DNA from 3 places in the Serratia rubidaea genome. Region 2 is predicted to be linked to each of the others. Evidence: riboswitches for the same ligand, from Rfam matches in the RefSeq annotation. Region 2 holds a riboswitch; each other region holds the start of a gene.
What was found. Region 2 has a riboswitch for thiamine pyrophosphate ahead of thiM (hydroxyethylthiazole kinase). Riboswitches for the same ligand answer to the same signal wherever they lie in the genome.
Positions count from the first base shown of each region.

Region 1: it holds a riboswitch for thiamine pyrophosphate, as region 2 does, so the genes downstream of both, thiC (phosphomethylpyrimidine synthase ThiC) here and thiM (hydroxyethylthiazole kinase) in region 2, are expected to answer to the same signal.
Region 3: it holds a riboswitch for thiamine pyrophosphate, as region 2 does, so the genes downstream of both, thiB (thiamine ABC transporter substrate binding subunit) here and thiM (hydroxyethylthiazole kinase) in region 2, are expected to answer to the same signal.

Region 1 covers NZ_CP065640.1:1,834,543-1,843,886, forward strand. The annotation lists gene thiE (thiamine phosphate synthase) at 1-48, opposite strand, end outside; gene thiC (phosphomethylpyrimidine synthase ThiC) at 41-1,975, opposite strand; TPP riboswitch at 2,083-2,206, opposite strand; gene I6G83_RS08420 (Rsd/AlgQ family anti-sigma factor) at 2,246-2,752, opposite strand; gene nudC (NAD(+) diphosphatase) at 2,852-3,619, shown strand; gene hemE (uroporphyrinogen decarboxylase) at 3,702-4,766, shown strand; gene nfi (deoxyribonuclease V) at 4,814-5,506, shown strand; gene I6G83_RS08440 (YjaG family protein) at 5,546-6,136, shown strand; gene hupA (nucleoid-associated protein HU-alpha) at 6,326-6,598, shown strand; gene I6G83_RS08450 (DUF1481 domain-containing protein) at 6,653-7,306, shown strand; gene purD (phosphoribosylamine--glycine ligase) at 7,353-8,636, opposite strand; gene purH (bifunctional phosphoribosylaminoimidazolecarboxamide formyltransferase/IMP cyclohydrolase) at 8,691-9,344, opposite strand, start outside.
Region 2 covers NZ_CP065640.1:157,439-166,782, reverse strand. The annotation lists gene I6G83_RS00765 (GNAT family N-acetyltransferase) at 90-515, opposite strand; gene I6G83_RS00760 (hypothetical protein) at 694-918, opposite strand; gene I6G83_RS00750 (hypothetical protein) at 1,233-1,487, opposite strand; TPP riboswitch at 1,852-1,952, shown strand; gene thiM (hydroxyethylthiazole kinase) at 1,988-2,776, shown strand; gene thiD (bifunctional hydroxymethylpyrimidine kinase/phosphomethylpyrimidine kinase) at 2,779-3,579, shown strand; gene I6G83_RS00735 (inhibitor of vertebrate lysozyme family protein) at 3,650-4,108, shown strand; gene gutQ (arabinose-5-phosphate isomerase GutQ) at 4,148-5,119, opposite strand; gene fbaB (class I fructose-bisphosphate aldolase) at 5,281-6,330, opposite strand; gene I6G83_RS00720 (GntR family transcriptional regulator) at 6,522-7,208, opposite strand; gene I6G83_RS00715 (MFS transporter) at 7,303-8,634, opposite strand; gene I6G83_RS00710 (MFS transporter) at 8,688-9,344, opposite strand, start outside.
Region 3 covers NZ_CP065640.1:2,261,471-2,270,814, forward strand. The annotation lists gene ilvB (acetolactate synthase large subunit) at 1-129, opposite strand, end outside; gene ivbL (ilvB operon leader peptide IvbL) at 241-354, opposite strand; gene thiQ (thiamine ABC transporter ATP-binding protein ThiQ) at 443-1,147, opposite strand; gene thiP (thiamine/thiamine pyrophosphate ABC transporter permease ThiP) at 1,134-2,741, opposite strand; gene thiB (thiamine ABC transporter substrate binding subunit) at 2,717-3,703, opposite strand; TPP riboswitch at 3,758-3,856, opposite strand; gene sgrR (HTH-type transcriptional regulator SgrR) at 3,894-5,555, opposite strand; gene sgrT (glucose uptake inhibitor SgrT) at 5,648-5,824, shown strand; gene I6G83_RS10465 (MFS transporter) at 6,046-7,230, shown strand; gene I6G83_RS10470 (DASS family sodium-coupled anion symporter) at 7,360-8,832, shown strand; gene leuD (3-isopropylmalate dehydratase small subunit) at 8,902-9,344, opposite strand, start outside.

The sequences.
Region 1 (9,344 bases), 1.7 Mb from region 2:
CCCGAGGCGCTGCGGCGTGGCGGGAAACGGGCCTGATATCTCAGCCATTGTTGTCCTCCTGCAGCGCGGTGGCGCTGTGATAGAGCTCGCTGCCGCGTGAGCGGAACTCGGCGGACATTTTTTCCATACCGGACAGCACCTCAATCGGCTTGGCGGCTTCCTGCGCGGCGGCGTAGTCGCGAACTTCCTGTGAAATTTTCATCGAACAGAATTTCGGCCCGCACATGGAGCAGAAGTGGGCGATTTTGCCGGACTCCTGCGGCAGCGTCTCATCGTGATAGGCGCGGGCGGTGGCGGGATCCAGCGCCAGATTGAACTGGTCTTCCCAGCGGAACTCAAAGCGCGCCTTGGACATGGCGTTATCGCGGATCTGCGCGCCTGGATGGCCTTTGGCCAGGTCTGCGGCGTGCGCGGCGATCTTATAGGTGATCAGCCCCTGCTTGACGTCCTCTTTGTTCGGCAGCCCCAGGTGCTCTTTCGGCGTGACGTAGCACAGCATGGCGCAGCCGAACCAGCCGATCATCGCGGCGCCGATGCCGGAGGTGAAGTGGTCATAGCCCGGCGCGATATCGGTGGTCAACGGCCCCAGCGTATAGAACGGCGCTTCGTGGCAGTGCTCCAGCTCTTCGGTCATATTGCGGCGGATCATATGCATCGGCACGTGGCCCGGGCCTTCGATCATCACCTGCACGTCGTATTCCCAGGCGATTTTGGTCAGCTCGCCCAGCGTATGCAGCTCGGAGAACTGCGCTTCATCGTTGGCATCCTGTACCGAGCCGGGACGCAGGCCGTCACCCAGCGACAGCGATACGTCGTAGGCGGCGCAGATTTCGCAGATTTCACGGAAGTGTTCATACAGGAAGTTTTCCTGATGGTGCGACAGGCACCATTTGGCCATGATTGAACCGCCGCGCGAGACGATGCCGGTCAGACGTTTGGCGGTCATCGGCACGTAGCGCAGCAGTACGCCGGCGTGGATGGTGAAGTAGTCGACCCCTTGCTCCGCCTGTTCCAGCAGCGTGTCGCGGAACATCTCCCAGGTGAGGTTTTCCGCCACGCCGTTAACTTTTTCCAGCGCCTGATAGATCGGGACGGTGCCGATCGGCACCGGGCTGTTGCGCAGGATCCATTCGCGGGTTTCGTGGATATAGCGGCCGGTGGAGAGGTCCATCACGGTATCCGCGCCCCAGCGGGTGGACCACACCAGTTTTTCCACCTCTTCCTCGATGGAGGAGGTGACCGCAGAGTTGCCGATATTGGCGTTGACCTTCACCAGGAAGTTGCGGCCGATAATCATCGGTTCGGATTCCGGGTGGTTGATGTTGGCCGGGATAATGGCGCGGCCGGCGGCCACTTCCTGACGGACAAACTCCGGCGTGATGTTTTCCGGCAGGTTGGCGCCCCAGCTCTGGCCGGGATGCTGCTGGCGCAGTACTTCGCTGCGGATGCGCTCACGGCCCATATTTTCGCGGATGGCGATAAATTCCATCTCCGGCGTGACGATGCCGGCGCGCGCATAGTGCAACTGGGTGACGCATTTGCCCGCTTGCGCTTTGCGCGGCTGCGGCAGATGCTCGAAGCGCAGGTGGTCCAGGCCTTCATCCGCCAGGCGCTGCTGGGTAAAGCCGGAGCTGACGTGGGCGAGCGTTTCGGTATCGTCGCGTTCCGCGATCCAGCCGGCGCGTAGCTTGTCCAGGCCGCGGTGCACGTCCAACTGAGATGCCGGGTCGCCGTAAGGGCCGGCGGTGTCGTAGACCGGCACCGCTTCGTTCGGTTCGTATTGCGGTTCGTCTTTGCTGCCGCCGATCAGGGTCGGGCTGAGCTGGATCTCGCGCATCGGCACCCGCAGGTCGGGACGCGACCCTTGCAGATAGATGCGGCGGGAGCTGGGGAAGGCGACGCCCTGAAGGTTATCGATAAACTGCTGCGCTGCTTCACGCTGTACTTTACGGGGACGCTGGTTGTTATTAGACATAGCAAATTCCTACAAGTCGGGTGAGTTGGGAAAATTGCTTGTCTGGAGCTCGGAGGGAGTAACGATGCTGGCCGATCGGCAGACGCGGGTTATGGCTCTGCCGGTGGCGATAGATTACTCTTGTTCCCTTCGCGGGTATTAGCCCGATCAGGTTCCGCGGATCCCGAATTAACGGTCTCAGCCTGGCCGACTTGATAACAAGTCTGGCGCTAGGCACTCCGACAAGAGCCCCCAGTATAGAAGGGCATTATTGTTTGCTGCAAGGGAAAGCTATTGGACCAGGTTGCCTTTTTCCGCTTCCGGTTGGTCGGGCTGCCAGGTTTCGGTGAGCAGCTGGATCAGGCGATCTTCCAGCGCGAAGCGGGCGGCCAGGGTTTCGCCGATGTCTGACAGCGCCTGATGAAACGCCAGACAGAGATCCTGATCGATCTCGGTGTCGGCATAGCGATCGTGGAACGCCATCACCTGTTCGGTATTGATCCACAGCTTGGGATAAATTTGCGTGGCGAGGGTCATTTTCGGACTACGGGCGCCCTCTACCTGCTTGATGACTCGGTCATAGATATGAAAATGCCCTGCGGAGAGATAATCCACCAGATTATGGCAAAAGTTCTCCAGCGCTTTTGCATTAAGCGGCGTATGCTTTTCTTTATTCGGCTTGATGCCGACGAGCGTGCAGTAAGCAACCAGCAACTGCTTACGCGCCTCAAGCCATTGATCAACTAATTCATTACTACCACCAACGCGCTGAGTCAGGCTTTCCAAGTGGTTGAGCATTGTTGACTCCGTAAGTAAGAAAAAGTAACGGTAAGTTATGGAAATGTAACGGTACCGATTTCTAGATTGCCAGTGAAGCTGAGGTTGTGCAACAACGATATGGAACTTGCATTAACGGGTAACGAAAAGGGCTGGTGGATCGTCAGCCATGAAAACAAACTTTGGTTACCAAACGGTGAACTGCCGTTTGGTGCTGCTGAACAATGGGGTCTGCGCGGTGAAGCGGCGCGGCAAATTGGCGAGTGGCAAGGGGCGCCGGTTTGGCTGGTGCGCCGCGCCATGCCGCAGGAGATGGGCTCGGTGCGCCAGCTGCTGGACCTGGACCGCGCGCTGTTTCAACTGGCCGGGCGCGGCGTGCAACTGGCCGAGTTTTATCGCTCGCACCAGTTTTGCGGCTACTGCGGCCATAAGATGCACCTGAGCCGAACTGAGAACGCCTGCCTGTGCGACCATTGCCGTGAACGCTATTACCCGCAAATCGCCCCCTGCGTGATCGTCGCCATCCGTCGCGATGACGAAATTCTGCTGGCGCAGCACGTGCGTCACCGCGGCGGTATCCATACGGTGCTGGCCGGTTTCGTCGAGGTGGGGGAAACGTTGGAGCAGGCGGTGGCGCGCGAGGTGATGGAGGAGAGTAATATTGAAATCAAAAACCTGCGTTATGTCTCCTCCCAGCCCTGGCCGTTCCCGCAGTCGCTGATGATGGCCTTTATGGCGGATTATCACCGCGGTGAACTGCGTCACGATCCGCAGGAGCTGCTGAATGCCGGCTGGTATCGCTACGATAGGCTGCCCCAGTTGCCGCCGCCGGGCACCGTGGCGCGGCGCCTGATTGAAGACACCGTGGTGCTGTGCCGGGACGCATGATGGACTGCCGGCGTTGGCGCTTTGGTACAACGCCCATTCTTTTGGGTATACAATAGCGCCAGCTGAATTAAGGGAGCCAATAATGACTGAGTTAAAGAACGATCGTTACCTGCGTGCGCTGCTGCGCCAGCCGGTGGATGTCACCCCCGTATGGATGATGCGCCAGGCCGGTCGTTATTTGCCGGAGTATAAGGCCACGCGGGCGCAGGCCGGCGATTTTATGTCGCTGTGCAAGAACGCCGAACTGGCCTGCGAGGTCACGCTGCAGCCGCTGCGCCGCTATGCGCTGGATGCCGCTATCCTGTTTTCCGACATTCTGACCATTCCCGATGCCATGGGGCTGGGGCTCTATTTCGAAACCGGCGAAGGGCCGCGTTTCTCATCGCCGATTACCTGCCGCGCCGACGTGGAAAAGCTGCCGCTGTTCGACCCGGAAGTCGAGCTGGGTTACGTGATGAATGCGGTGCGCACCATCCGCCGCGAGCTGAAAGGCCAGGTGCCGCTGATCGGCTTCTCCGGCAGCCCGTGGACGCTGGCGACCTATATGGTTGAGGGCGGCAGCAGCAAGGCGTTCACCAAGCTGAAAAAGATGATGTACGCCGAGCCGCAGACCCTGCACCTGCTGCTGGACAAGCTGGCGGACAGCGTGATTATGTATCTGAACGCGCAAATCCGCGCGGGCGCGCAGTCGGTCATGGTGTTCGACACCTGGGGCGGCGTGCTGACCGGCCGTGATTACCGCGAATTCTCACTGAACTATATGCATAAAATCGTCGACGGCCTGCAGCGTGAACAGGACGGCCGCCGCGTGCCGGTGACGCTGTTCACCAAGGGCGGCGGCCAGTGGCTGGAAGCCATGGCGGCGACCGGCTGCGATGCGCTGGGCCTGGACTGGACCACCGATATCGCCGATGCGCGCCGTCGGGTCGGCGACCGGGTGGCGCTGCAGGGCAATATGGATCCGTCAATGCTGTACGCCGCGCCGCAGCGTATTGAGCAGGAGGTGGAAACCATTCTGTCCGGCTTCGGCCACGGCGAAGGGCATGTGTTTAACCTGGGCCATGGCATTCATCTGGACGTGCCGCCGGAAAACGCCGGCGTCTTTGTCGAGGCGGTGCACGCGCTGTCGGCCAAATATCATCGCTGATCCCGAACGCGCCTCAGCGAAAGCGCATACAAGGAGTTGTTGCCATGATTGATACCCAGACGCTGCGCGCCGAGCAGTTACAGCGCGCCGCCGAGGTGATTCGCCAGGATCGGCTGGCGGTTGACCCGCCGGCCTTTATCGCCGGCTGCGACGTGGGGTTCGAACAGGAAGGCGCAGTAACGCGCGCCGCTATCGCGATTTTGCGCTACCCGTCGCTGGCGCTGGTGGAGTACCAGGTGGCGCGTATCGCCACCACCATGCCGTACATTCCCGGCTTTCTCTCGTTTCGCGAATACCCGGCGCTGCTGGCAGCCTGGGAACAGCTGCGGCAGAAGCCCGATCTGATCTTTGTCGACGGCCACGGTATTTCGCATCCGCGCCGCCTCGGCGTAGCCAGCCACTTTGGCCTGTTGGTTGACGTGCCGACCATCGGCGTGGCGAAAAAGCGCCTGTGCGGCAAGTTTGAGCCTTTGAGCGCCGAGGTCGGCGCCAAAAGCGCGCTGATGGACAAGGGCGAACAGCTGGGCTGGGTATGGCGCAGCAAGGCGCGCTGCAACCCGCTGTTTATCGCCACCGGGCACCGCGTCAGCGCCGACGGCGCACTGGCCTGGGTGCAGCGCTGCATGGCGGGCTACCGTTTACCCGAACCGACGCGCTGGGCGGACGCCATTGCTTCGCGCCGGCCGGCCTTCCAACGCTGGCTGGCTGCGCATCCGGAGGTGTCGCCATGCGCGTTTTAGGTTACACTGCGCCGCAGACTCAGCGAGTGAGATAAAATAATGCTCCGTAACCCAATTCATTTACGCTTGGAAAAGCTTGAAAGCTGGCAACATTTGACCTTTATGGCTAGTCTGTGCGAGCGTATGTATCCGAATTACCAGATGTTCTGCCTGCAAACCGAGTTTGGTGACCCGCAGGTGTATCGTCGAATCCTGGACTTGGTCTGGGAAACGCTGGTAGTGAAAGACGCCAAGGTCAACTTCGACAGCCAGCTCGAGAAGTTGGAGGAAGCGATACCGACGGCGGAAGATTACGATCTTTACGGCGTTTACCCGGCAATTGATGCGTGTATCGCATTAGGGGAACTGATCCATTCGCGCCTCAGCGGGGAGACGCTGGAGCACGCCATCGCCATCAGCGAAACATCAATTCGCACCGTGGCGATGTTGGAAATGACCCAGGCCGGGAAAGAAATGACCGATGAAGAACTGAAAGTTCTGCCGGCGGTTGAGGAAGAATGGGACATCCAGTGGGAAATTTTCCGCCTGCTGGCAGCCTGCGAAGAGCGCGATTTAGACCTGATTAAAGGGCTGCGCGCAGACCTTCGTGAGGCTGGCGTGAGTAATATTGGGATAAATTTAGCGCAATAAGGCAAGAAAACGTGATTTAACGCCTGATTTGTCATGCCTTAAGGCTTCACATCCGCACCCTGTCTGGTCTACATTTGGGGGGCGTAAAAAAAGTGGCTATCGGTGCGTGTATGCAGGAGAGTGCTGTCAATCGGCATATCCGTCGCACTCGATGCTTTGCAAACGATAAACACACTGTAAGGATAACTTATGAACAAGACTCAACTGATTGATGTAATCGCGGACAAGGCTGACCTTTCCAAAGCACAAGCTAAACTGGCTCTGGAATCTACCCTGGCTGCTATTACTGAGTCTCTGAAAGACGGTGATGCGGTACAATTGGTTGGTTTCGGTACTTTCAAAGTAAACCATCGTGCAGAGCGCACTGGTCGCAACCCACAGACTGGCAAAGAAATCAAAATTGCAGCGGCTAACGTACCAGCGTTCGTTTCTGGCAAAGCACTGAAAGACGCAGTTAAATAAGACCGCGTGTTGGTGAAAAGATTAAACAGGGGGGCTTTGAAGCCCCTTTTGTTTATGCGCAGGGCGCTGGCGGCCATTGGCATTGCCAGCGCTCTGAGCGCCTGCAGTTGGCATCATACCCCTCCCGCCTTTACCGCCAGCGGCTATGTGGCCGATCAGGGCGTGATTCGCCTGTGGCGTAAAGATGACGAACAACAGCGTCCGGCGGTGCTGGTGACCGTATACAGCCCCTACCGCGGCGTTGGCACCGTGACAACCCGCTATGACTATCAGCACGGCGCGCTGAGGCAAATCAAGCGTACCGACGCCGATGGCGACCGCGACTCCATTCAACTGCGTTTTACCGATGACGGCACGGTCAGCTTTATGCAGCGCCAGCTGGCGACGCGGCGTGAACCGCTGTCTGCGGACGACATCGCCCGTTATCAATATCAGGCGCGCCGCGTACTCGAGTTAAGCGATACGCTGCGGGCCGGCAAAGTGATCCTGCAGCAGGGGCGCTGGCAACAGGGCAGAGTGAAAACCTGCGCCGGACAGTGGCGCGACCCGGAGCTGGGCGACAGCGCAACGGCGTGGATTGAACGTCGGGCAAGTAACAGCGCAGGCGCGGTCAGCGTGGCCTGGCTGGAGGCGCCGGAAGGGCGTCAGCTGCTGCTGGTGGCGAACGAAGACTTCTGTACCTGGGAACCGCAGGAAGACGCGCTGTAAGAGAAGGGACAGGACGCGGCGAGCGCGCCCTGCCATGGCGCGTGATTTACTTGCCGCGCGCGATCGCGCGATAACCGATATCTTTCCGGCAGAAGCTGTCCTGCCATGCAATATCCGTCGCCAGTTGGTAAGCGCGTTGCTGTGCTTGCGCCACCGTCTCACCCAGCGCCGTCACACACAGTACGCGTCCGCCGCTGGTCACCACGTCGCCGTCTTTCAGCTGCGTGCCGGCATGGAATACCTTACCGTCGGCGCTTTCCTGCTGCGGCAGGCCGTGGATGACATCGCCGGTGCGGTAGTCGCCAGGATAGCCGCCGGCCGCCAGCACCACCCCAAGGGCAGGGCGCTCATCCCACTCGGAAGTCTGTTGGTCCAGCGTGCCTTCGGCGCCGGCCAGGCACAGCGCCACCAGATCGGAGCGCAGGCGCAGCATGATCGGCTGGGTTTCCGGGTCGCCAAAGCGGCAGTTGAACTCGATCACTTTTGGCTGACCTTCGCTGGAGATCATCAGGCCGGCGTACAGGAAACCGACGTAGGTATTGCCTTCCGCCGCCATCCCGCGCACCGTCGGCCAGATCACCTGGTCCATCACCCGCTGGTGGATCTCGTCGGTAACCACCGGCGCCGGCGAGTAAGCGCCCATGCCGCCGGTGTTCGGGCCGGTATCGCCGTCGCCGACGCGTTTGTGATCCTGGCTGGTGGCCATCGGCACCACGTGCTCGCCATCCACCATCACGATAAAGCTGGCTTCTTCGCCGTCCAGGAACTCTTCCACCACAATACGGTGGCCGGCGTCGCCAAAGGCGTTGCCCGCCAGCATATCGCGCACGGCGTCTTCCGCCTGTTGCAGCGTCATGGCGACGATCACCCCTTTACCCGCTGCCAGGCCGTCGGCCTTAATTACAATCGGCGCGCCTTTGCCGCGCACGTAGTCCAGCGCCGCATCTACGTCGGTAAAGTTTTGGTACTCCGCCGTCGGGATCTGATGGCGGGCGAGGAAATCTTTGGTGAATGCCTTGGAGCCTTCCAACTGGGCGGCGGCCTGCGACGGGCCAAAGATTTTCAGGCCGGCGGCCTGGAAGGCGTCCACTACGCCGATGACCAGCGGTGCTTCCGGCCCGACGATGGTCAGACCGATGTCGTGGCTCTGGGCAAAGGCGAGCAACGCCGGGATGTCGGTGGCGGAGATGGCAACGTTTTCCAGGTTGCTTTCCAGCGCGGTGCCGGCATTGCCGGGGGCGACGTAGACTTTATCAGCCAGCGGCGACTGGGCGGCTTTCCAGGCCAGCGCGTGTTCACGCCCGCCGTTACCGATCACTAAAATATTCATCAGGTGCTCCACAAAAAACGACGTGCGCCACGCGGCGCACGCAATAACAGGGGATTAATGGCGGAAATGGCGCATGTCGGTGAAGATCATGGCGATGCCGTGCTCGTTGGCGGCGGCGATGACTTCGTCGTCGCGGATGGAGCCGCCCGGCTGGATCACGCAGGTGATGCCCACTGCCGCTGCGGCATCAATACCGTCGCGGAACGGGAAGAAGGCGTCAGACGCCATCGCGGACCCTTTCACTTCCAACCCTTCATCACCCGCCTTGATACCGGCGATTTTGGCGGAGTAAACGCGGCTCATCTGGCCGGCGCCGATGCCGATGGTCATATTGTCGCGCGCATAGACAATGGCGTTGGACTTCACGAACTTGGCCACTTTCCAGCAGAACAGCGCGTCGCGCAGCTCCTGCTCACTTGGCTGGCGTTCGGTGACGACGCGCAGGTCATCGGTGCTCACCATGCCTAAATCGCGATCCTGCACCAGCAGGCCGCCGTTAACGCGTTTGAAGTCCAGGCCGGCAACGCGCTGCTGCCACTGCCCGCAAGCCAGTACGCGCACGTTCTGTTTGGCGGCCAACAGGCTGCGTGCTTCTTCACTGACGCTTGGCGCGATAATCACTTCCACGAACTGGCGGCTGATAATCGCCTGCGCAGCGGCGGCGTCCAGCTCGCGGTTAAAGGCGATGATGCCGCCGAATGCGGAGGT
Region 2 (9,344 bases):
TCCGCCAACGTTTCATCATTGCTATCATAGTGAGTAACCACTGCGCGGAGAGGGTTCCCTCATGGCGAAGATTTTGCGGGCCGGGCCGACTAGCTGGCGGCGCTGTGCAGCAGATAATAGGCGTCGTCGCCTTCTCCTCCCTGGCTGACAATATGCCAGCCGTGCCGCCGGTAAAACAGCAGGGCAGGTTCGTTACGGATCAGGCATTTTAACGCGCCGATGCCGCGGAAGGTGGATTCCGCCTGTTTGAGCAGGGCGCTGCCGACGCCGCGCGTTTGCTGGGTCGGATCCACAAACAGGTTGTGGATGAAATCCTCCGCCCGGTGAATGGAAACAAAGCCCAGCGGTATACCGTGCTCTTCAGCCACCCAAATCTCTTCCCCCAGCGTGGCGCGATCAAAATCTTTCGGTTGGTAATGGCGGGTATCCCGCCAGTGAAAGGCGGTTTTACGTGCTGCCAAATATATGCGGCGCAGAAAGGGACGATCGGATTGTTGGTATGGCCGTATTTGCATCATGCTCCCTCGGTGGCGGACGCGCGGAAATCGAGCAGCGTCGACACCTGAGTATGTCGGAATATCATGCCGTTGGCGAGAGATAGAAAAAAGAGCAAATATAACTATTTGCTCTTAAAATAAGACGCGTTACCGGGCGGTGAGCATGGTGCTGCCGGCCCGGTTGATATTGGCGACGTTACTTGGTGTAACGACCTTCCCAGAAACCACGGACAAGGTTAAATACGCCGTCGGTGAAGATCTTGCCTACGCCTCTGGCCGCATTGGTGATGCTGCCGAGGATGGATTCGGCGCCCTGGGTGAGAGAACCAACAACACCACCCAGGAGACCGCCGAAGATACCGTCGAGACCGGCGATACCACCTGATACTTCATTGACTTCAACGTTAGATAATTCTCTCATGGTTTGTCCTTAAACATTAAATGAGGTAGATAAAAAGGGCTGGGATAATTACGGCTTGGTAATGGCAGACGCACATTCATTCAGCTCTACGGGCTTGCTGGAGGAGGTGACGTTGCCGAATTTGTCAACGCAACCTACGGTCCGGTAGCAAACCAACCCTGAGGATGATGGCGATACGTTATGGCTGACTTTACATCCCCAAGCGCCGCCAATAACGCTCATTGCTTTGCCTTGCGCTAATTTTTGCATAACTCTTAGTTATCCTTGTTGGTTATTACGGCGACTGAGCGCCATCCGCGTCAGGCTGTGAGTAATTAGCGGCGAGCGGCTGCGCTTGGCGCGTCCGGCGCAGGCTGAGTAGGACGGTTCGGACGGAAAGCGTTGACGAGTTTGTCCAGGAAGCCCATGCCCAGGCCAATGGTGGTGCCGATAGAGTTGGCGATATTGCCGACGATGTTGCCTGCGATACCGGTCAGGGTATCAACGCCGGCGTTGATGATATTGCCGATAATACCACCGAAAATGCCGCCGGAAACCGCTTCAACTTCAACGTTAGATAATTCTCTCATGATAAATTCCTTTTTTATTGAAAATAAAAGATTGTGTGTATAAATACAACGGTGACACCTTGGCGAGAACAGCCAAGGTGTTATTTAATATTACCCTCTTTTTTAATCTTATAAATACTGTTTACAGCGTTTTGTTGGTTTTAAGGAAAATTCTTGTCAGCTGAAAATAAGCCCTCCGACTTTATCCTAAATTCATCACAATTATATTTATTTAAGTGATGTTAAAAATATTATTATCGAGATTATTGCAAGATTACCCGGCGCAGAGCGTTCTGCCAGCGTCATCGACATGCCGTTGAAAGATTTGAATCCCGAGTGGGGCGGAGTATGATGTGGGCGCAGTCGCTATCCCTGTGGGATGTGCTGCGGAGACTCGGGGTGCCCTTCACGACGCGTGAAGGCTGAGAAATACCCGTATTACCTGATCTGGATAATACCAGCGTAGGGAAGTCTTGGCGTCCTGACCGGCGCCCGCCTTCTTAACGCCGGTTGGGAGAACTATGATCGCTCGACCTGATGAATTGCCCGGCGCAACGGCCGCGGCCAGCTTACAGCTGCTCAAACAACATTCCCCGCTGATTCACTGCCTGACCAACGACGTGGTGCAAACGCTGACGGCCAACGTCTTGCTGGCGCTGGGCGCGTCGCCGGCGATGGTGGTTGAACCGTCCGAAGCGGCGCAGTTCAGCCGTCTGGCCGATGGCGTGTTGATCAATATCGGCACCCTGACCGCCGCCCGCGCGGAGTCAATGCTGGCGGCGGTGGAAGCCGCTAATCAGGCCGCGACGCCCTGGGTACTGGACCCGGTGGCGGTCGGCGGGCTGACCTTTCGCACCGAGTTTGCCCACCGGCTGCTGGCGCTGCGGCCGGCGGCGATCCGCGGCAACGCGTCGGAAATCATGGCGCTGAGCGGGCTGCAGGCTTCGGGGCGCGGCGTCGACAGCACGGCGGACTCCCTGGTCGCGCTGCCGGCGGCGCAGCAGCTGGCGCAGCGCAGCGGCGCGGTTGTGGCGGTTACCGGCGCGACCGACTATATCACCGACGGCCGGCGCAGTTGGGCGGTCAGCGGCGGCGATCCGCTGATGACGCGGGTGGTGGGCACCGGCTGCGCATTATCGGCAGTGGTGACGGCATTTTGCAGCCTGCCGGGCGAGCGGCTGGATCACGTCGCCGCCGCCTGCCGGGTAATGGCGCACTGCGGCGCGGTGGCCAGCAGGCAGGCCGGCGGACCGGGCAGTTTTACTCCTGCGTTTCTCGACGCGCTGTACCACTGGCAGGGGGAAGCGTGATGATGAAGCGTATTAACGCATTGACCATTGCCGGCACCGACCCGAGCGGCGGCGCCGGCATTCAGGCGGATCTGAAAGCGTTCTCGGCGCTCGGCGCCTACGGCACCAGCGTGATCACCGCGCTGGTGGCGCAGAACACGCGCGGCGTGCAGTCGGTGTATCAGATTGAGCCGGCGTTTGTTGCCGCGCAGCTGGATTCCGTGTTGAGCGACGTGCGCATCGACAGCGTGAAAATCGGCATGCTGGCCAATGCTGACATTGTACAGGCGGTCGCCGAGCGCTTGCGGCATTATCAGCCGCCGTTTGTGGTGCTGGATACGGTGATGCTGGCGAAAAGCGGCGATCCGCTGCTGGCGCCGGAGGCGGTGGCGTCGATCCGGCGTGAGCTGCTGCCGCAGGTGTCGCTGATCACGCCCAACCTGCCGGAGGCGGCGGCGCTGCTGGATTGCCCGCCGGCGGACAATGAGCAGCAGATGCGCGAACAGGGAAGGGCGCTGCTGGCGATGGGCTGCCAGGCGGTGCTGATGAAGGGCGGCCATCTCAGTGAAGACGAAAGCCCGGACTGGCTGTTCAGCCGCGGTGCGGAGCAGCGTTTCAGCGCGCCGCGCATTGCCACGCGCCATACGCACGGCACCGGCTGCACCCTGTCTGCGGCGCTGGCCGCCCTGCGTCCACGTTATGACGACTGGCCGCAGACGGTGGCGGCGGCGAAGGATTATCTGCAGCGCGCGCTGCAGCAGGCGGACAGCCTGGAGGTCGGCCAGGGCATCGGCCCGGTGCACCATTTTCATGCCTGGTGGTGAGCCAACTTTTTCGCGTTGCTGTGGTCTGAAGAGATCCACGCCTTTATTGATTCTCGAAGGGAGAATGACCATGACAGGAATGCATAAACTTCGTTATACGCTGTTGGGCGCACTGCTGGCCGTCAGCGCCGGCAGCTTTGCCCAGCAGGTGGTGACCACGGCGGATCTGGTTCAGCAGCCGGGTTACCAGAGCAGCTGGCAGCAAATGGTAAAAGGGCAGGCGCGGCTGCCGGGCTGGGCGCGTAAAGGCAGCGGCACTTCGACGCCGGCGGAAACGGTCAGCTGGCAGGGGCAGCAGTATCAGGTGGGCAATATCTGCAAGCCTCATGACTGCGGCAATAACTTTTTGATCGTCGCCTTCAAGGCGGACAAGTCGCAGGCCTGGGGCGTGCGGGTTGAAGTGGAAGATCGGCCGGAAGCGGTGGCGCACCCGAAAAAGTACGCCAAATACCAGTGGCTCGGCAAGCCGGACAGCAATATGCAGGCGCTGCTGCGCCAGCAGTTTGAAAACAGCCCGGACTGGCAGTAAGCGTAATTTGCAGGGACGGGCGCGCCCGTCCCCTGATGGTCAGCCGATGCCGGCCTGATGCAGGTCGTGCAGGTTCAGCGCGCCGACCAGCTCCCCCTCGACATTCACCACCGGCGCGGCGCTGATATGCTGTTCGTGCAGCGCTTCCAGCGCTTCTCCCGCGCGCCACTGTTCCGGCAGGCGATAGCCGGGACGGGTAATCGCCGGGCTTAGCGGATCCTCCAGCTTGTTCCCCTGTACCAGCCAGCGGCGCAGATCGCCGTCGGTGAAGACGCCCACCACCTTCTGCTGTTCGTCGCACACCGCCACCAGTCCCAGCCCGGTGCGGCTCAGTTCCAGCATTGCCGCCATCACGTCGGCGCTTTCCCGTACCTTCGGCAGCCGGTCGCCGGTGCGCATCAGATGGTGTACGCGGTTGAGCAGGCGCGCGCCGAGGCTGCCGCCCGGGTGTGAGCGGGCGAAGTCTTCGGCGTTGAAGCCGCGCTGGCGCATCAGCGCCATCGCCAATGCGTCGCCGATCATCAGGGTGTTGACCGCGCTGGAGGTCGGCGCCAGCCCCATCGGGCAGGCTTCACGTTCGACGCTGATATCCAGCACGCAGGCGGCGGCCTGCGCCAGCGGCGAGGCCTTGCCGCCGGTAATGGCGATCACCGGGATCCGGCTTTCGGCCAGCAGCGGCAGGATCAGATCCAGCTCTTTGGCGCGGCCGGAGTAGGAAATAAAGATCATCACGTCGTTCGGGCCGATCATGCCGAGATCGCCGTGCAGCGCTTCCGCCGGATGCAGAAAGAAGGCGGGCGTCCCGGTGCTGGCCAGCGAGGCGGCGATTTTCTTGCCGATATGGCCGGATTTGCCGATGCCGGAAATCACCGCCTTGCCGCGGCAGTTCAGCAGCAGTTCGCAGGCGCGGACAAAGTTGTCGTCCAGCCGGGCCAGCAGGCGCTTCGCTTCGGCCAGTTCAATCTCCAGCGTTTCACGGGCGAAGGTGAGCAGGGTGCTCGCGTTATCCATCAGTTTCTCCTGCTGAATGAATCAAGGCGGAAATATAGTGTGGTTTGCCGGAGGAAACACGCGATACGCCGATTTTTTTTAAACGGATCACAGTTTGCCGCATGGCGGCGGGAGGCGGAGAGAATGAAGCCGGGCGGTGCTGCCCGGCTTGTGCGGCGGCGTCAGGCGATGGTGACGCTGTCGTCGAGATAGGTATCCTGCACGGCGTTAATCAGCGCCACGCCGTCTTTCATCGATTTCTTAAAGGCCTTACGTCCCAGAATCAGCCCCATGCCGCCGGCGCGTTTGTTGATCACCGCGGTGCGCACCGATTCCTGCAGGTCATTTTCTCCGGCGGCGCCGCCGGAGTTAATCAGACCGGCGCGGCCCATATAGCAGTTGGCCAGCTGATAGCGCACCAGATCGATCGGGTGGTCGCTGGTCAGCTGGTCGTATACCCGGTCGTCGGTATAGCCGAAGTTGACGGCGCGGTAGCCGCCGTTATTTTCCGCCATCTTCTGTTTGACGATATCGGCGCCGATGGTGGCGGCGATATGGTTGGCCTGGCCGGTCAGATCGGCGCTGGAGTGGTAGTCGACGCCGTCTTTCTTGAACGCCGGATTGCGCAGATAGGCCCACAGTACGGTGACCATGCCCAGTTCGTGCGCGCGCTCAAAGGCGGCGGAGATCTCCTCAATCTGGCGGCGCGACTGCTCGGAGCCGAAATAGATGGTGGCGCCGACCGCCACCGCGCCCATCTCGAACGCCTGTTCAACGCTGGCGTACAGCGTCTGGTCGTACTGGGTCGGGTAGCTGAGGGTTTCGTTGTGGTTCAGTTTGACCAGGAACGGAATCTTGTGCGCATAGCGGCGCGATACCGCCGCCAGCACGCCGTAGGTGGAGGCGACGCAGTTGCAGCCGGCTTCGATCGCCAATTCGACGATGTTTTTCGGGTCGAAATAGAGCGGGTTGGCGGCGAACGAGGCGCCGGCCGAGTGCTCAATGCCCTGGTCCACTGGCAGAATGGACAGATAGCCGGTACCGGCCAGCCGGCCGTGGTTGAACAGGGTCTGCATCGAACGCAGCACGCTGTTGGGGCGGTTATTATCGATCATCACCCGGTCGACGAAGTCGCCGCCGGGCAGGTACAGATTCTCTGCGGGGATGGTGGTACAGCGGTGTTGCAACAGGTCTTCCGCTTCCTTACCTAACAACTGCGCAATATCAGTCATGGTGAACTCCCGTTAAAGCTAATCCCTGGGCCGGAAAGTCGTGCTGATGGTCACCGGCGTCGCGAAAAGCGGTGATTGAAACTGTAAGAACGATACTACTGAACTTGTATCGTCAGGGAGAAACAATAGATGCGATTGAGAGGAAATGCCATTTACGCGGCTCACGCGGCGGGGGGCGTGCGCCCCCGGAATTATTCGACCTCGAACCAGCTGCTGTTTTGCAGGGCGATCGGCGTGATGGAGTAAATCATCTCCTGCAGATGGTCATGGACGGCGCGTTCGGCGGCGTCCGGATCGTGCGCCTTCAGCGCGTCGAAAATGCGGTAGTGCTGCTGGATCAGCGTTTCCGGCGGCGACACTTCGCTCAGGCTGAGAAAACGCACCCGATCCATGGTGGCCTTGATGGTTTCAATGGTTTCCCAGGCCAGCGGACAGTTGGCGATCTGCGTCAGCAGGCGGTGGAACTCATCGTCCAGCAGCAGGAACTCCCGCGTCTGTCCGCCGTTGGCCGCCAGCGCCTGACGCTGCAGATTATGCTCCAGCAGCGCCAGCTGCGGCGGCGTAATGCCGGCGGCGGCGCGGCGCACGATGGCGCACTCCACCGCCTGACGGATAAAGCGCCCGTCCGCGACGCGTTTGGCGGAAATTTTCATCACAAAGGTGCCGCGCTGCGGCAGTATCTGCACCAGTCCCGCCTCGGCCAGTTTGATAAAGGCCTCGCGCACCGGCTGGCGCGACACGCTGAAACGGCTGGAAATCTCCTTTTCCGACAGCAGCGTGCCCGGCGCAATGGTGCAGTCGACGATATCCTGCCGCAGGAAGCGGTAGATTTGCTGATTCACCGGCAAGGTGTTGGTAAGGCTGTAGTTTTCAGACATGGTGCGATCGGTTATCTGCAATGATTCACATGCCACCATACTAGCAGATTATTGTGCAACGGCGGGGGGATAAATCCGCCCGCCGGAGGGGCGATCAGTGGTGCCAGTCCTGATACTCCTGCTGTCGCCGCCGCGGGGCGGTTTCCGGCATCAGCCACAGGCCGACGGCGGAGATCACGCCCAGCACCATCATATAGCCCGCCAGGCCGTAATAGTGGCCGCCGGTCATCTGCAGGATTTTTACCGCCAGCAGGCCGAGAATGCCGCTGCCGATCAGCGAGCCAATCTGCCAGATCAGCGCGATGCCGCTGCAGCGCACGCGGGTCGGAAACAGCTCCGGGAAGTACGACGCCTGCGGGGCATAGCACATGCTGTGGCCGAGGGTCAGCACCACGATCATCGCCAACTGGGTCAGCCAGAAGTTATCGACGTTAAGCAGCATAAAGAACGGCACGATGCACACCACCTGCAGCAGCGCGCCAGCGATGTAGACCGGTTTGCGCCCCAGCCGGTCGGACAGGTGCCCCATCAGCGGGATGGCGAAAATCTCCAGCACCACCGCGACGATCATCGTCTCCAGCAGAATGCTTTCGCTCAGCTGGTTGGCCTTGCCGTAGGCCAGCACGATCACCGTGAACATGGCGAACGCGCAGGCTTCGATCAGTTTGGCGCATACGCCCTTGCCGATCAGGCCCGGATAGGCGCGCGCCACTTCCACCACCGGCCGGCTCTCCACCGCCTTGGTGGCGCGGATCTGGGCGAACACCGGTGATTCGTCGATCTTCAGGCGGATAAACAGCCCGACGATCACCAGCAGCAGGCTGAGCAGAAACGGGACGCGCCAGCCCCACGCCAGCATCTGCGCCGGCGACAGCAGGGCGGTCAGCAGGGCGAACAGGGCGGAGGGCAGCAAAAAGCCGGCCGGCGCGCCGATCTGCACCCAGCTGGCGTAGAAGCCGCGCCGCCGGGGCGGGGCGTATTCGGCGGTCATCAGCACCGCGCCGGCCTGTTCACCGCCGACGCCGAAGCCCTGCAGCACGCGGATCAGGATCAGGGCGATCGGCGCCCAGATGCCGATCTTGTCGTAGGTGGGCAGCAGGCCGATGCAGAAGGTGCCGAGGCCGACGATCAGAATGGTGATCACCAGCGCCTTTTTACGGCCGACCTTATCGCCGATATGGCCGAAGACAATGCCGCCCAGCGGACGCGCCAGAAAGCCGACCGCGTAGGTGGCGAAGGCCGCCAGCGTGCCGACCAGCGGATCGGCGCTGGGGAAGAACAGCTGGCCGAAAAACAGCACCGCGGCGGTGCCGTAGGCGAAAAAGTCATAGTATTCCGCCGCCGTGCCGATGGCGGAGGCGCTGGCGACGCGTTTTAACAGCGGTTGCGGGTCGCCGGCGTCGACGTCGTGCGTGGTGGTGGTCATCAGGTGCTCCAGGGTCAGTGGGCGGACGGCGCTGCGGGGCGCCGTTCTCTTTTTTAAGGTTTTAAGGTGTGCGGCTGCGCCAGCGGGCGCGGCGCGCGCACCACCAGCAGCACCAGCAGCGCGCCGAGCGCGGCGATGCCGCCGGCCAGAACAAAGGCGCTGTCGAACTTGCCGGTGTGCTGCACGATGTAGCCGGTGACGATCGGGCCGACGATGCCGGAGACGCTGCCGACCAGATGAATAAAGCCGCTGGCGCCGCCGACGCGGGAGGCATGCACCACGTCCTGGATGATCGCCCAGTAGATGGCGCCGGTGATATACAGGAAGAAGATCGACACCGACATCAGCAGCACCGCCGGCATCACGCTGCTGACGGTGCCCGCCAGCGCTACGCACGCGGCGGCGGCCAGCAGGCTGACCACCAGCACAATCTTGCGCGACAGCAGCAGCTTGCCGGTGATGTTGAAGATCTTGTCGGAAATGTAGCCGCCGAGCGCCAGGCCGACAAAGCCGACGATCCACGGGATCACCGTGGTCAGGCTCATCTCTTTGATATTCAGGCCATGCGCCTGCACCAGATAGGCGGGGAACCAGCTGAGGAAGAAAAACAGGATGTAGTTGTAGCAGAAGAAGGCGAAGGCGGTCGCCAGAATGATCGGCTGTTTCAGGTAGTAGCCCAGACCATGCGCGTCGGCGCTGAGCGCCTCTTC
Region 3 (9,344 bases), 2.1 Mb from region 2:
ATACAGTGGCAGCGCGGCGCCGCCGGGAATGCCGGCGACGGTGGTGATGCCCTGGCGTTCCAGCAGATGAACGATCAGCTGCGCGCCGGTAAAGCGTGTGCCTGCGTGAGGCGTGCCCGTAATTGCCATGTTCCTGTCCTTTCTCAAGGCCGGTGAGCTTTGGCGGGCAGGGCACTAAAACAAGAAACCCCGCCCGGTTTGCGCCGGCGGGGTTTGGGAATCGATGCGTTGATTCGGACCCTACGGCGCATTGCCGACGACCACCACCACACGCACGACGACCACCGCGGCTGGTAGCGCGGTAACTAGTAGGGTCGAAGTCAGCGAGGATGCGATCACAGGGAACCTTATCATCAGTAAAAAAATTCAGGATTTTATAAAAGCACAGGTGCGAAATTCGCACAACCGCTTTATTGCCGCAGCATAAAAAACGCGCGATAGATCACGCTTTTCCGCGGATGCCCAGCACGCGGGCCTCGGGGGCGCTGCCGTCCAGCAGCGGCTGCGTCGGGCCGTCATAATAGATGCGGCCGTTCACCACCAGCAGCGTGCGCGGGGCGATGCGCGCGGCGTCGTCCAGATTGTGCGACACCATCAGCAGCGTCAGCGCACGCTGCCGGCACACCGTATCCAGCAGCTGCAGCATCTCGCCGCGCAGCGCCGGGTCGAGCGCCGAAAAAGGCTCGTCCAGCAGCAGAATCGGCCGCTGGCGGATCAGGCAGCGAGCCAGCGCCGCGCGCTGACGCTGGCCGCCGGACAGCTGCGACGGCAGGCGCGGCAGGTGTTCCGTCAGGCCGACCTGTTCGGCGATCTGCGCCAACTGCTGTTTTTGTCGGGCGTTCAGTCTGAGGCCGGGATCCAGCCCCAGCCCGATGTTTTGCTCCACCGTCAGGTGGGCAAACAGATTGTTTTCCTGAAACAGCATCGACACCGGCCGCTGCGCCGGCGGCGTGCGGGTATGATCGGCGCCGTCAAGGCGCAGTCCGCCGCTGTCCGCGGCGAGAAAGCCGGCGATCAGGCTGAGCAGGGTGCTTTTCCCCGCGCCGCTCGGCCCGAGCACCGCCACGCGTTCGCCCGGACGGATGCGCAGGTCAAAGCGCATCGGCAGGTGTTCATACAGGTAGGTCAGTTGGTCAAGTTCTATCATCGCGGCCCGGTAAGCGTTCAATCAGGGTGAAAAGCAGGAAGCACAACAATAACAGTAACAGGGCGGTAACCGCGCCGTCATTGCTGCGATAGGCGCCGATCTGCTGGTACAGATAGAACGGCAGGGTGCGGAACTGTTCGTTGCCGAACAGCGCCACCACGCCGAAATCGCCGATTGACAGCACGCAGGCGAAGGCCAGCGCCTGCGCCAGCGGACGACGCAGGGCGCGCAGTTCGATCCAGCGCAGCCGCCGCCAACCCTGCATGCCCAGCGACAGGCACAGCGGGTTATAGCGTTCCGCCACGTCGCGCATCGGGTTCTCCAATACTTTCAGCGCATAGGGCACCGCCATCAGCGCATTGGTCAGGATCACCAGCGCATAGGGCGATTGCGGCAGCCCGACGGTGTCATTGAGCAGCAGGAAGAAGCCGGTGGCCAGCACGATGCCGGGCATCGCCAGAATCAGCATGCCGCTCAGCTCCAGCGCCTGGCCGCGGCGTGGCTGCTGGCGCAGCTTCAGCTCGCGGCTGCTCCACAGCAGCATCATGGTCAGCAGCAGGCACAGCAGGCCGGCGCCGACGGCGATACGTAAGGAGGTGAACAGCGCCTGCCACAGCGCCGGCTGCTGCAGAACGCTGGCGAGCGCCTGATTGGCGCCGTCGACCACCACCGCCAGCAGCGGCGGCAGCAGCAGCAGCAGGGCGGCGGCGATCAGCAGCGCGTCGGTCAGACGGCGGCGGCGGCTGTCCTCCGGGTTGCGCCAGCGCAGCGCCTGCGTCGCGCCCACCGGCAGCGCCTGGCTGAGCCGCTGGCTGAGCATCACCAGCCCCAGGCAGCAGACCAGCTGGATCAGCGCCAGCAGCGCGGCGTGGCTGAGATCGTAGTCATAGCTCAGCGCCTGATAGATGGCCAGCTCGATGGTGGTGGCCTGCGGTCCGCCGCCCAGCGAGAGTACGGTGGCGAAGCTGGCGAAGCAGAGCATAAAGATCAGCGCGCCGCTCGGCAGGATCTGGCGGCGCAGCGCCGGCCATTCGACAAAGCGGAACTGCTGCCAGCCATTCATGCCCAGCTGTGCGGCAAGCTGGCGCTGCTCGACCGGCACGTTTTCCAATGCCTGCAGCAGCAGGCGGGTCGCCAGCGGCAGGTTGAAGAACATATGCGCCAGCAGGATCCCCTGCAGGCCGTAAGGTGAGAACTGGTAGTCGACTCCCAGCCAGGCGCACAGCGCCGCCAGCCAGCCCTGCCGGCCGTAGACGCTGAGCAGGCCGAACACCGCCACCAGCACCGGCAGCACCAGCGTCATGGCGCACAGCCGCAGCAGGAGCGCGCGGCCGGGAAAGCGCCGGCGGTACAGCGCCCGCGCCAGCAGGATGGCGGGCAGCACCGAGATCAGCGCCGACAGCAGCGCCTGCCAGAAGGTGAAGCGCACCACGTGCCACAGGTAGTCGTCCTGCCACAGCGACAGGGCGTCGCTGTGCGGCGCGTGGCGCAGCAGCGAACCGAAGGCCAGCGCGGCCACCAGCAGAATCAGGCCGGCGGCCAACAGGCCGGGCCACAGCCAGTGGGGGATTAACGGCTGACGGCGCTTTGCCATGAACGGATCCAGTTGCCTCGCTGTTGCGCTACTTCATCCGCACCGTACTGCAGCGCGGTCTGCGGCACCGGCAGCTGCGCAAAGCCGGCCGGCAGGGTGGTCTTGATGACCGGATACATCCAGTTGCCGGTCGGGATGGCGTTCTGGAACGCCGGCGTCAGCATAAACTGCATAAAACGCTCCGCCAGCTGCGGATGGCGGCTGGCCTGCAATTTGGCGGCGACCTCCACCTGCAGGTAGTGCCCTTCGCTGAAGTTGGCGGCGGCGTAGGCGTCTTTTTTCTCTTCAATCAGATGGTAGGCCGGTGAGGTGGTGTAGCTCAGCACCAGATCGCCTTCCCCTTTCAGGAACAGGCCGTAGGCTTCGCTCCAGCCTTTGGTGACGGTGACGGTCTTCTTCGCCAGCTTCTGCCAGGCCTGCGGCGCGGCGTCGCCGTAGACTTTCTGCATCCACAGCAGCAGGCCGAGGCCCGGGGTGCTGGTGCGCGGATCCTGGTAAATCACTTTCCACGGCCGGTCGCTTTCCACCAGCTCCTTCAGGCTCTGCGGCGGGTTTTTCAGCGTGTTTTTGTTGTACACGAAGGCGAAGTAGCCGTAGTCGTAAGGGATAAAGGTGCTGTCCTGCCAGCCGCCGGGCACGCTCAGCGAGGTGGTATCCACCGCGCTGGCGGCGAACAGTTTGGTCTGGCGCGCCGCCTGCAGCAGGTTGTTATCCAGCCCCAGCACCACGTCCGCCTTGCTGTTTTTCCCTTCCATCCGCAGACGGTTGAGCAGCGAGACGCCGTCTTCCAGCGCCACAAACTTCAGCTCGCAGCCGCAGTCGGCCTCAAAGGCCTTTTTGATCGCCGGGCCGGGGCCCCAGTCGGCGGCGAAGGAGTCATAGGTGTAAACCGTCAGCGTTTCTTTCGCCAGCGCCGGCGCGGCGGCCAGCAGCAACAGGCAAGGCAGGAATTTCTTGATCACTTTGCACTCCTGATAGTTAGGGCAGCAAAGGCATCTGAGGGGCTCCAGGGGAGCCGGGGGGCTGCACTCAAATCCCTCCGCCGGTATTAGCCGGTTCAGGTTCGACGGGTCTGCTCTCAGCGAAAACCGTGTTCCGCACCCCGTTGAGACGGCGCTATTGTAAAGAGTTAGCGCCGCTGGCGAAAGATGCTTATGCCTCCGGCGGCGCGAACCAGGCGGATTTGAAGTCGAACCAGCCCAGGGTGTTCATCCGCACGCCGCGCATGCTGCGCTGGCCGTGCAGCTGCAGCCAGTGGTGGAACAGCGGATGCAGCTGATGCTGGCTGACCAGACGGCGGCAGAATTCCGCCAGCGGCAGGCGGTTGTCGCGCCACAGCGCGGCGTCCTGCGCCAGATCCTCACTCATACAGTGTTGCAGCAGCGGCAGCTCATACAGGGTGGCGAACAGCGAGAACTCCAGCGGCAGCGTGAAATTGGCGCTGCCGAGCCACAGATCGCTCTGCGCCTCTCCCCGGTGCCAGACGTCGTAATCGACGACATTGACCGTCAGGGCCACGCCGTGCTGCGCCAGCAGCGGTTCCAGCGCTTCGCGGATGGCGTGAAACTCCGAGTGTTCGCCGTAGTAGGTCAGCGTCAGCTGTTGCAGCGCGGCGGGCTTGGGCCGTTGGTTCAGCTCGCGGTTGTGGTGCCAGCGCGGCAAAATGCCGTAGGCCGGCGACCAGTAGCGCTGGCTGACCGGCCCGGAATGGTTCAGCAGGGCGATGGGGTTGAGCAGTTCGCACAGCCAGCTGCGGATGTCCGGATCGTCGCCGACGGGTGAGCGGCGGTCGAACAGCAGAAAGTAGCAGCCTTCCTCCAGCCGGCTTTCCAGCTCGTTTTTACCGGTATCGTCAGCCTGCAGCTGCACGCCGGAGTGCATCAGCTCTTCGGTGATGTCCGGCAGTACCCAGATATTGACCTCGTCGATCAGCGCGCGATAGCCGAAGTAGTCGTCAAACGCCTGGATCTTCAGCTGGCTCTGCTGGTTGCGCACCACGCTGTACGGCCCGGTGCCGATCGGATGCCGGGCAAAGTCCGGCAGGCTACGCCACTCCTGCGGCAGAATCATGGCCGGCACGCTGCCCAGCAGCCACGGTAGCCAGTAGTCGGGGCTGTGCAGATGCACGTCAATGACATGGGGCGTCGGCGAGTCGACGCGCGCGATATGCGCAAACAGCGGCTGCGACGTCAGGCGCGTCAGACTCTGGATGACGTCCTCCATCTCCAGCTCGCGCCCGTGGTGAAAGTGGATGGCGGGGCGCAGATAAAAGCGCCAGTGCAGCGGCGTCAGCGCCTGCCAGTGGTGAGAAAGGTCGGATTCCAGTTCCCCGTTTTCCTCATTTATCCGCGTCAGGCCGCTGTAAATTTGTCGGGCCAGGTGGGTTTCCGAGCGGCGCAGCGCCGAGCCGGGCAGCAGGTTGGACAGCGGGCGGTAGTAGAGCACGCGCAGAATGTGTTTTCCCTGACGGAAGCTGCGCCCCAGCTGGGACAGCAGCATCTGGCGCACCACTTTTTTATCGCCGACCAGCTGCACCAGCTGGTCAATGCGGTCCTGTTCCAGCAGCGTCTCCGCCCGTTGCTGCTGCAGCGCCAGTCCGGTGTAGTGAAACTCCAGCCGCGAACGCTTGCCGCGTCCGGCCTCTGCCTGCCAGGTCAGCCAGCCCTGCTGCTGCATGGCCCCCAGCAGCGAGCGCACGTGGCGGCGCGAACAGCTGAGCGCGTCGGCCAGCTCTTGCAGCGTGGTATCGCGGGTTTCGCCCTGGCAGCGCTGCCATAGGCGGATAAACTGCTGTTGCAGGCGTGGCGTAGACATAAAAGGGGAACTCTCCGGCAGTAAACCGACAATTTATCTTTCCCTATATTACGCCGATAATTTCCCCAGATGAAAGAGAGGAGGGCGAGCTTATGAACGTTTTGTTGTCGAAACAGTTTTATCAGCGCTATTTCGCCGCCGTTCGCCGCCAGCACGCCGACTGGCTGACCCGGCTGGTGCCGGAGCAGGTCAGGCTGGAGATGTTGTCCCACGTCACCCAGTGGGATATGCCGACGCTGAGCGACGAAGCCTATCGCAAGCGCCTCTGATCTTATCCTGCTATCCGTGGGTTTTCAGACCCGGTCTGAAAGCCCGGGGAAACCAAGTGTTTCTGAGTAATGGTGCTTTTCACCAGCCAGTGGGGCGACCCACTGGCATTTTTATTTGCGTCGGGTGATTGCCGTGCTCAGACGGTAATTTTACTATTCGTGGGTTTCTTCTACGCTGATTTTTTTACTGCGCCGTTTTCGCCTTGTTCCGGGATGCCGCTATGAATAACCGTTGGTCGCTACGCCGCTTTAACCCCGTTTTCGCCGCGTTCCTCGCCGTCGCCTTTCTGGCCGGCATCGCCGGGGCGCTGCAGACGCCGACGCTCAGCCTGTTCCTGACCTCGGAAGTCAAAGTGCGGCCGCTGTGGGTCGGGCTGTTTTATACCGTCAATGCGGTAGCCGGCATCGTGGTGAGCTTTATGCTGGCCAAACGCTCGGACACCCGCGGCGACAGGCGCAAGCTGATTTTAGGCTGCTGCCTGATGGCGGTGGGCAACTGCCTGCTGTTCGCCTTTAACCGCGACTACCTGACGCTGATCACCGCCGGCGTGCTGATGGCGGCGCTGGCCAATACCGCGATGCCGCAGATTTTTGCCCTGGCGCGTGAATATGCCGACAGCAGCGGCCGCGAAGTGGTGATGTTCAGTTCGGTGATGCGCGCGCAGCTGTCGCTGGCCTGGGTGATCGGCCCGCCGCTGTCGTTTATGCTGGCGCTGAATTACGGCTTTACCACCATGTTTCTGATTGCCGCTGGGATCTTCGTCGTCAGCGCGCTGCTGGTGGGGTTCTGCCTGCCTTCGGTGCCGCGCGAGGCGCAGACCGGCAGCCTGAATGTGACGCCAATCGCGCCGCCCAGCGCCTGGCGCAACCGCGACGTGCGCCGGCTGTTTATCGCCTCGACGCTGATGTGGACCTGCAACACCATGTATATCATCGATATGCCGCTGTATATCACCCGCGATCTCGGGCTGCCGGAGCGGCTGGCCGGTATTCTGATGGGCATCGCCGCCGGGCTGGAAATTCCGGCCATGCTGCTGGCGGGCTATGTGGTCAAGCGCTTCGGCAAGCGCCGGATGATGCTGTTCGCCGTCGCGGCGGGGCTGCTGTTCTATCTCGGACTGACGCAGTTCAGCGTGAAACCGGCGCTGATTGGCCTGCAGCTGTTCAACGCGATCTTTATCGGCATTATTGCCGGCATCGGCATGCTCTATTTTCAGGATCTGATGCCGGGACGTCCCGGCGCGGCGACCACCATGTTCACCAACAGTATCTCCACCGGCGTGATTCTGGCCGGGGTGCTGCAGGGGGCGCTGGTGGAGAACCTGGGCCATTACGCGGTGTACTGGCTGGCGACGGCGCTGGCGGCGCTTTCCTGGTGGCTGTGCGCCCGCGTGCGGGAGGTTTAATGACTATTTTGGTTAACATTGATGTAAATCATTGAGAACATTACCCCATCGCCGCAAGCTAAATGGACACTAGGCGCCGGTGCCGCAGGATGAACGCCGCGCCTTTCCATTGAACTTCGTGGGTATGTTATGGATAAACTAACGCCGCTCAAGCCTGTTCCCTCCCTGATTGCCGTTGTCGTCACGCTGCTTATCTGGTTTGTCATTCCGGTGCCTGAAGGCGTCGAACCCAATGCCTGGCAGCTGCTGGCGCTGTTTATCGGCACCATTATCGCCATTATCGGTAAGGCGATGCCGATTGGCGCGGTATCGGTGGTCGCCATCGGGCTGGTGGCGGTTACCGGCGTCACTAACCCCGGTAAGCCGGGCGCGGCGCTCGGCGATGCGTTGAGCGGTTTTTCCAACCCGCTGATCTGGCTGATCGGCTTTTCTATCATGATCTCCCTCAGTCTGAATAAAACCGGGCTGGGCGGGCGTATCGGCTATTACTTTATCTCGCTGTTCGGTAAAAAGACGCTGGGCATCGCCTATGCGCTGACGCTGGCGGAAACCACGCTGGCGCCGGTGACGCCGAGCAACACCGCGCGCGGCGGCGGGATTATTCACCCGATCATGAAGTCAATCGCTGACAGTTTCGGCTCCAGCCCCGGGCTGAACACCAGCGGCAAGATCGGCCGCTATCTGGCGCTGGTTAACTACAACATCAACCCGATCACCTCGGCGATGTTTATCACCGCCACGGCGCCGAACCCGCTGGTAGTCAGCCTGATCGCCAAAGGTACGCACGACAGTGTGGAGCTGAGCTGGGGCATGTGGGCGCTGGCGGCGCTGGTGCCGGGCCTTTGCTCGCTGATCGTGATGCCGCTGGTGGTGTATTTCCTCTATCCGCCGGAAATTAAAAGCACCCCGGATGCGCCGGACTTTGCCAAACGGCAGCTGCAGGCGCTGGGGCCGGTGACGCTGCCGGAGAAGATTACGCTGGCGGTGTTTGCGCTGCTGTTGGTGCTGTGGGCCGGTATTCCGGCGATGATTTTCGGTCCGGCGCTGGCGGTGAACCCAACCACCGCCGCCCTGATCGGTCTGGCGATTTTGCTGGCCAGCGGCGTGCTGAGCTGGGATGACATCCTGCGGCAGAAGGGCGCCTGGGATACCGTGGTCTGGTTCTCCGCGCTGGTGATGATGGCGACCTATCTGGGCAAGCTGGGTTTGATCAACTGGCTGTCGCAGACGGTTGGCGCCGGTATCGCCCATATGGGGATGAGCTGGGTGGGCGGCACGCTGCTGCTGACGCTGGTTTATCTCTACTCTCACTACTTTTTCGCCAGCACCACGGCGCACGTGACCGCTATGTTTGCCGCTTTCTTCGCCGCAGGGGTGGCGCTGGGGGCGCCGCCGGCGCTGCTCGGGCTGATTCTGGCGTTCTCTTCTTCGCTGATGATGTCGCTGACCCATTACGCCACCGGCACCGCGCCGATTATTTTCGGCTCCGGCTACAGTACGCTGGGCGAGTGGTGGAAAACCGGCCTGGTGATGAGCGTGGTCAACCTGCTGATTTGGCTGACGCTTGGCGCGGCCTGGTGGAAGTGGCTGGGATATTGGTAACGGCGGCGGGAGCGCGGTGATGATGCAGGGGCGGAATATCCGCCCCTGTTGTTTTTCAGCGTCGCCGTATCAGTTCAGAAACGCCGGCTGGTTGGCTTCATAGCGGGCGATATCCGCGTCGTGCTGCAGCGTCAGGCCGATGCTGTCCAGACCGTTGATCATGCAGTGACGGCGGAAGCTGTCGATCTCAAACGGATAGCTGTTACCGCCGGCGTTGACCGTCTGCTGCTCCAGATCGACGGTAAACTCAATGCCTTCGTTGGCTTCCACCAGTTTGAACAGCGTATCCACGTCCTGTTCGCTCAGCGTGACCGGCAGCAGCTGGTTGTTGAACGAGTTTCCGTAGAAGATATCGGCAAAGCTCGGCGCAATCACCACTTTGAAACCGTAGTCGGTCAGCGCCCACGGCGCATGCTCGCGGGAGGAGCCGCAGCCGAAGTTCTCCCGCGCCAGCAGGATGCTGGCGCCCTGATAGCGCGCTTTGTTCAGCACGAAGTCCGGGTTGGGCTGCT